DNA from 2 places in the Arthrobacter sp. NicSoilC5 genome. Region 2 is predicted to be linked to the other one. Evidence: predicted binding sites of a transcription regulator. Region 2 holds the regulator's gene; the other holds the start of a gene.
What was found. The regulator Rex, encoded in region 2, represses fermentation and respiration genes when NADH is low (regulators of the CRP and FNR family bind a similar motif). The targets are predictions, from matches to a motif close to CTTGTGAANNNNTTCACAAG.
Positions count from the first base shown of each region.

Region 1: ugpC (sn-glycerol-3-phosphate ABC transporter ATP-binding protein UgpC) is a predicted target of Rex. The motif match lies at 1,248-1,267, and genes of this name have one in related genera.

Region 1 is NZ_AP024660.1:3,800,105-3,803,506, reverse strand. It holds gene LDO22_RS17810 (trehalose-6-phosphate synthase) at 1-397, shown strand, start outside; gene otsB (trehalose-phosphatase) at 387-1,223, shown strand; gene ugpC (sn-glycerol-3-phosphate ABC transporter ATP-binding protein UgpC) at 1,441-2,523, shown strand; gene LDO22_RS17795 (DUF4032 domain-containing protein) at 2,675-3,402, shown strand, end outside.
Region 2 is NZ_AP024660.1:2,133,183-2,136,584, reverse strand. It holds gene LDO22_RS10045 (HAD-IB family hydrolase) at 1-756, opposite strand, end outside; gene LDO22_RS10040 (glutaredoxin family protein) at 835-1,089, shown strand; gene LDO22_RS10035 (redox-sensing transcriptional repressor Rex) at 1,100-1,804, shown strand; gene LDO22_RS10030 (hypothetical protein) at 1,876-2,703, opposite strand; gene LDO22_RS10025 (YceI family protein) at 2,937-3,402, opposite strand, start outside.

The sequences.
Region 1 (3,402 bases), 1.7 Mb from region 2:
CGAAAACACCGCCGTCCGCTATCTGCACCACAGCTACCCCGTGGAGGAGATGGTGGCGCTGTACCTGGCCGCGGACGTCATGCTGGTCACCGCCCTGCGGGACGGGATGAACCTCGTGGCCAAGGAATATGTCACCGCGCGCAACAACAACGACGGCGCCCTGGTCCTGAGCGAGTTCGCCGGGGCGGCCGACCAGCTGAAGCAGGCGCTGCTGATCAACCCGCACGACATCGCCGGCCTGAAGAACACCATCATGACCGCCGTCGAGCTGACCCCGCGGGAGGCCTCGCGCCGGATGAGGGCCATGCGAAAGCAGATCCTGGACCACGACGTGGACCACTGGTCCGCCGACTTCCTGCGCGCGCTGAATGAAAAGGTGGTCCGCGATGACTCCTGAGGGCCGCCGCGCCAAGGCGCCGCTGGCGCTCTCCCCGGAACTGCGGGAGGCCCTGCGCCGGATCGCCGGCACGGAGCACCTGCTCGTGGCCATGGATTTTGATGGCACCATGGCGCCCATCGTGGGCCGCGCACAGGATGCGCGGCCGCTTCCGCGGTCCGCCGCAGCGTTCGCGGGCCTCGCCGTGCTGCCACGCACGACGACGGCCCTCATCTCCGGACGCGCCCTCGCCAGCCTGCGGGAGGTCGCCTCCCCGCCGGTCGACACGTTGCTGATCGGCAGCCATGGCGCCGAGGCGTGGCTGGGGCCGGGCTCCACCGAACTGGCCCTTGAAGAGGACCAGAAGGCGCTCCTTGAAGAGGTCCGCGCCGAGTTGGCCGGCATCGTCGCCGAGGCGCCCGGCACCTCCCTGGAGGACAAGCCTGCCGGCGTCGTCCTGCATACCCGCCAGGCGGAGGACGACGTGGCAGAAGATGCAGTGGCGGCAGCACGGTCGGTGCTCCAGGACCGCAAGGGAGTCTTCCTGAAGGAAGGAAAACGCGTCCTGGAGACTTCGGTTGTCAATGCCTCCAAGGGCGAAGGTGTCACCTTCCTGCGGCAGGCCACCGGGGCCACTGCCGTGCTGTTCGCCGGCGACGACGTCACGGACGAGGACGCTTTTGGCCGGCTCGAACCGGGCGACGTGGGGGTCAAGGTAGGTCTTGATTTCACCCAGGCCCAATACCGGGTGGAGGCTCCCGTCCACATTGCGGAACTGCTGGAGGCCCTGCTCCAGGAGCGGAGCATCGCGGTTGCCGAGGAGGATCCGCAGGCCGCGTCAGGTTAGGACGTGGCCGGCGGCACATGTGACGTTCGTAACATTTTCGCAAGGAAGCGCAACCTCTGGCATACTCTGTGTGTGATGTGGCGCACAACCAGCGTGCGGCGTCATTTTGTGCCCCGGGCTCAGGCTCGGAGCACTTTGCAGGAACAAAACTGAATAAACATGAACCATTCACAACGGATCGTCCGGCACGTACCTGCCGGTGAAGGGATTGATAACTGTGGCTACAGTTACTTTTGATAACGCTACGCGTCTGTACCCGGGCACAGATAAGCCCGCCGTCGATAAGCTCAACATCGACATCGCCGATGGCGAATTCCTGGTCCTCGTGGGACCCTCCGGTTGCGGCAAGTCCACCTCCCTGCGCATGCTCGCAGGACTGGAGGACGTCAACGCCGGCCGCATCCTGATCGGTGACCGTGACGTTACCGATGTTCCGCCGAAGGACCGCGACATCGCGATGGTTTTCCAGAACTACGCGCTGTACCCGCACATGACTGTGGCCGACAACATGGGCTTCGCCCTGAAGATCGCCGGTGTCTCCAAGGAAGAGCGCGCTGAGCGCGTCCGCGAAGCCGCAAAGCTCCTTGACCTTGAGCAGTACCTGGACCGCAAGCCGAAGGCACTCTCCGGCGGCCAGCGCCAGCGTGTTGCCATGGGCCGCGCCATCGTTCGTAACCCCCAGGTCTTCCTCATGGATGAGCCGCTGTCCAACCTGGACGCCAAGCTCCGCGTCCAGACCCGCACCCAGATCGCGTCCCTGACCCGCCGCCTCGGCGTCACCACCGTCTACGTGACGCACGACCAGGTTGAAGCCATGACCATGGGCGACCGCGTGGCCGTGCTGAAGGACGGCCTGCTGCAGCAGGTGGACACCCCACGCAACCTCTACGACCGCCCCAAGAACGTCTTCGTTGCCGGGTTCATCGGCTCCCCCGCCATGAACCTGCTGGAGCTTCCCGTGGTGGACGGCGGCGTCCAGTTCGGCGGCACCGTCTACCCCGTGCCGCGCGACGTCCTCGAAGAGGCACACGGCTCCACGGTCACGCTGGGCAGCCGTCCCGAAGACCTGGAAACCGCTCCCCAGGGTGAAGGCCTGAAGGTGGAAGTGGACGTCGTCGAAGAACTCGGCGCCGACGCCTACGTCTACGGCCACACCAACCTCGACGGCAAGGACCACGACATCGTGGCCCGCGTCGACGGCCGCCGTCCCCCGATGAAGGGCGAGGTCATCTACGTCCGTCCGCAGTCGGGCCACGTGCACCTCTTCGACACCAAGACCGGCCTGCGCCTCGGCGACTGATTCCTTGGCTCCGGCGGTTGGGCCTGGCACAACCGCCGCTTGTCCGACGGCGGCCCGCACCTTTTTCGTAAACGGTGCGGGCCGCCGTCGGCCTTTAACGATGTCCGGGCGAAATTTAGCCGCCCTGCCCCGAGTACGGAAGAATTGACCCATGACCGAGGAATACAGCGCCCAGTGGCACGATGAACCCACCGACTACGCGCAGATCGGTAAACTGCCGCGGTTCGTGGCAGCCAGTGCCGATGACAACAAGGCAGCCTCGGTAGCATCGTCGCTGAATATCACTGCGGCAGCGGCGGATCCCGAACTGCTGGACCTGCCGTGGCACATCGCCCTCGAGGAGTGGCCGGCGCAGTACCTCGCGGCACTCCCCCGAGGCATCTCCCGGCACATCGTGCGCTTTGCCCACCTGGGCGGCTCTGTCATCGCCATTAAGGAAACCTCCGAGCACGTGGCCCGGCACGAGTACCACATGCTCCGCAAGCTGGCCCGCTTCGATGTGCCGTGCGTGGAGCCGGTTGCGGTGATCACCGGGCGCACCACCCCCGACGGACGCCCGCTCAACCCGGTCCTCGTGACCCGGCACCTGAAATTCTCCATGCCCTACCGCGCCCTCTTTTCCCAGATGCTGCGCAAGGACACCCTCACCCGCCTCATCGACGCGCAGGCCCTGCTGCTGGTGCGCCTGCACCTCATCGGTTTTTACTGGGGCGACGTCTCGCTGTCCAACACGCTGTTCCGCCGCGACGCCGGCGCCTTCGCCGCGTACCTGGTGGACGCCGAAACGGGCGAGCTTTACCCCGACCTCTCCACAGGGCAGCGCGAATACGACCTTGAAATTGCCCGGGTCAACATCGCCGGCGAACTGATGGACCTGCT
Region 2 (3,402 bases):
GGTTGCTGCCTTGAGGCCCAGCGTGGCAGCGCGGCGGCCCGCGCGGAAGTCATAAACGGGCCAGTTCCGGTCCCGGGCGTGCCGGCGAAGCTTGGCGTCCGGGTTGATGGCCACGGGGTGTCCCACCAGTGACAGCAGCGGCACGTCGTTGTAGGAATCGCTGTACGCCCAGCAGCGCTTGAGGTCCAGGCCCTCCTGGTCCGCAATTCCCTGGACCGCTACGGCTTTGGCCGAGCCGTGCAGGATGTCCCCCACCAGGCGCCCGGTGTACATGCCGTCCGACACCTCACCTACTGTCCCGAGCGCTCCGGTCAGCCCCAGCCGGGTGGAGATGACTGTTGCCACTTCGATGGGGGTGGCCGTCACCAGCCAGACGCGGCGGCCCACCCGCAGGTGCTGTTCCGCCAACGCCTTGGCGCCGGGCCAGATCCGCGATGCGATCATCTCGTCGTAGACTTCTTCGCCGAGGGCCTTGATGTCGTCAACGGTGATGCCGGCGGCCAGCGTCAGGGCCGAATCACGGACCGCATGGACGTCGTCGATATTCTCACCGCGCGCCACGAACTTGAACTGCTTCCACGCGAATCCGGCCGCCTGGGCCAGGGTGAACGCGCCGCGCTGGTGCATCTTCCGCGCCACGTGGAAGAGGCTGGCCCCGCGCATCAAAGTATTGTCCACATCGAAAAACGCCGCTTCACCGGGCTGCGGCGCAGCAACCGGCCGCGTGACGACGGCGACGTATTTCTCCTCGGGCATGGACTTGAGTCTAGTCAATCCACCCGCTGGCCGCCGTCGGCGTCACCCGCACGGCGCGAACGGCGATACCGTTAAGCCATGGCTACCCCCCGCGTCGTCCTGGTCACCAAAGCTGACTGCCACCTTTGCGAGGAGGCGCGCGACGCCGTCGGCCGGGTCACTGCCTCGTTGGGCCTTACCTGGAGCGAAGAGTTGGTGGACAACCAGCCCGAACTGCGGGAGCGTTACGCCGAAGAGATCCCCGTGGTCCTGGTTGACGGGGTGCAGCGCGACTTCTGGAAGATCGACGAAGCCCGGCTGGAACGCGTCCTGCAGCGCGCCATGGCCAATTAGGGGGATGCGAGTGACGTCCTTGGATTCAACGTCCCAGCCTGTCCCGGGCATCCCGGATGCCGCGGGTGCACCGGCAAAGCAAATTCCCCCTGCTGCCGTGGCCCGGTTGACCCTGTACCTCCGGGCCCTGAACACGCTGCTGGCCGAGGGTGTTGAGCGCGTCTCCTCTGACTCTTTGGCGGAAGCCTCCGGCGTCAGTTCCTCAACGCTGCGCAAGGACCTGTCCCACGTGGGGTCCTACGGCACCAGGGGAGTAGGGTACGAGGTCCAGTACCTCAGCCGCCACATTGCCGCGGCCCTGGGGCTCACGCATGACTGGAAAGTGGCCATCGTCGGAGCCGGAAACCTGGGCAAGGCGCTGGCACGCTACGGCGGCTTTGAATCGCGTGGCTTCGATGTGGTGGCCATCTTCGACGCGGACCAGATGGTGGTGGGCAACGAGGTGGGATGGCTGCGGGTCAGCGACGTCGCGGACCTTGAGACCGTCCTCCACCGCACCGGGGCCAACATGGTGGTGCTGGCGCTTCCTGCGGCGGTGGCGCAGGGCATCTGCGACCGGGTGGTGGCGGCGGGCGTGCACAGCGTGCTCAGCTTCGCACCGGTAATGCTCCAGGTTCCGGAAGGGGTCAACCTCCGCAAGGTGGACATGGCCACGGAGCTGCAGATCCTGGCCTACCACGCCCAGCGGGCGCAGGCGCCGGGGCAGACAGCCTAGGGGCACGGTTTAAAGGCGGCGGCCCGGGATGCTGGACATCCCGGGCCGCCGTTGCGTTCTGTGGTTGGTGGTCAGCGCCCGTAAGGGTTGCCGAAGCCACCGGAATACGGGTTGGCGAAGGGCTGCTGCTTCCGGAAGTAGGGGGCAGCGGCAGGGAGGTAGAGCAGGACGATGGCGGCGATCCCCAGGACGGTCCCGATCGTTGCAAAGGAGGGGATTCCGAACAGGCCGAAGACCGACAGTGCAGCAAAGACGGTTCCCAGGATGCGTGCCCAGTTCTTGCCCTTGCGGATGAAGAAGGCCACCAGCAGGTAGAGGGCGGCGCCGATGATGCCAAAGACCACCAGGGAGCCGGCGATGAAGGGCTTGATGTCGTCGTAGGTGATGTCCGCCCCGCTGGCCCGGACCTGCTGTTCAAATTCCTGCCGGAACTGCGGGGCATCCAGCTGGGTGAGGTTGACGAGGATGGAGATGACGTAGATCGCGGTGGCAGCGATCAGCAGCCAGAATGCGATGTTCACCAGCTGGGGGACGCCGTTGCTTCCGGCCGGCTGCGGCTGCTCCGAGGGGTACTGGCCGTAAGGGGACTGGCCATACGGCGACTGCCCGTACTGGGGTGCATTCTGGCCGTAGCCCGGGGCCTGCGGAGCGTTCTGCCCGTACGGGGAACCGTACTGCGGCGCGTTTTGCCCGTACTGCGGCGCTGCGGGCGGCTGGGAACCGTACTGGGGCTGGTTCTGCCCGTACTGGGGAGCGTTCTGGCCATACTGCGGCGCGTTCTGGCCGTAGCGGGGCTGCTGTGGTCCGGGCTGCTGGCTGCCGGACTGGCCGTTCCCTGGCTGGCCATTGCCGGAGTGGGGGTCTTGGGGCGCGGGAGGCGGGACGGGAGGAGTACTCATGGCGTTCCTTCTGCAGGTCGGGATCCAGGTAGGCTGCCGGGAATCGGTCCTCAGCCTTCCCCCCAGCGTGGCTTAAGTCCACCGTACCCCCGGCGGGTGGCGTTGTGGGTGATTCAGGCGGGATCCACGCCCGCGGCCGGCAGGTGAACCCGGGGGAAAGGCCCTTGGTTAAACACGGCACCCCGGTACCGGGCCGGGATGGCCTGGTACCGGGGTGCCGTGAACGGGGAAACTTATGCTGCGGGGGCGATGAAGGCCAGTTCCAGGTTGATGGCAACCTTGTCGCTGACCAGCACGCCGCCGGCCTCGAGGACGGCGTTCCAGGTCAGGCCGAAGTCCTTGCGGCTGATGGTGGTTTCGGCGGTGAGGCCGGCGCGGGTGTTGCCGAAGGGATCGACGGCCACACCGTGGAGTTCGGTCTCAAGGGCCACGGGACGGGTGACGCCCTTGATGGTGAGGTCGCCCTGGAGTTCGTAGGCATCGCCCTTGGGGACGATCGAGTTGGAAACGAAGGAGATTTCCGGGAACTTCTCGACGTCGAAGAAGTCTTCGCCGCGGACGTGGCCGTCGCGGTTGACGTCGCCGGAGTCGAAGCTGGCGGTCTTGATGGTGGCGTTGACCTTGGAGTCGGCCACGTTCTCGGCGAGGTCCAGGGTGGCCTCGGCTTCCTTGAACTGGCCGCGGACCTTGCTGATGCCC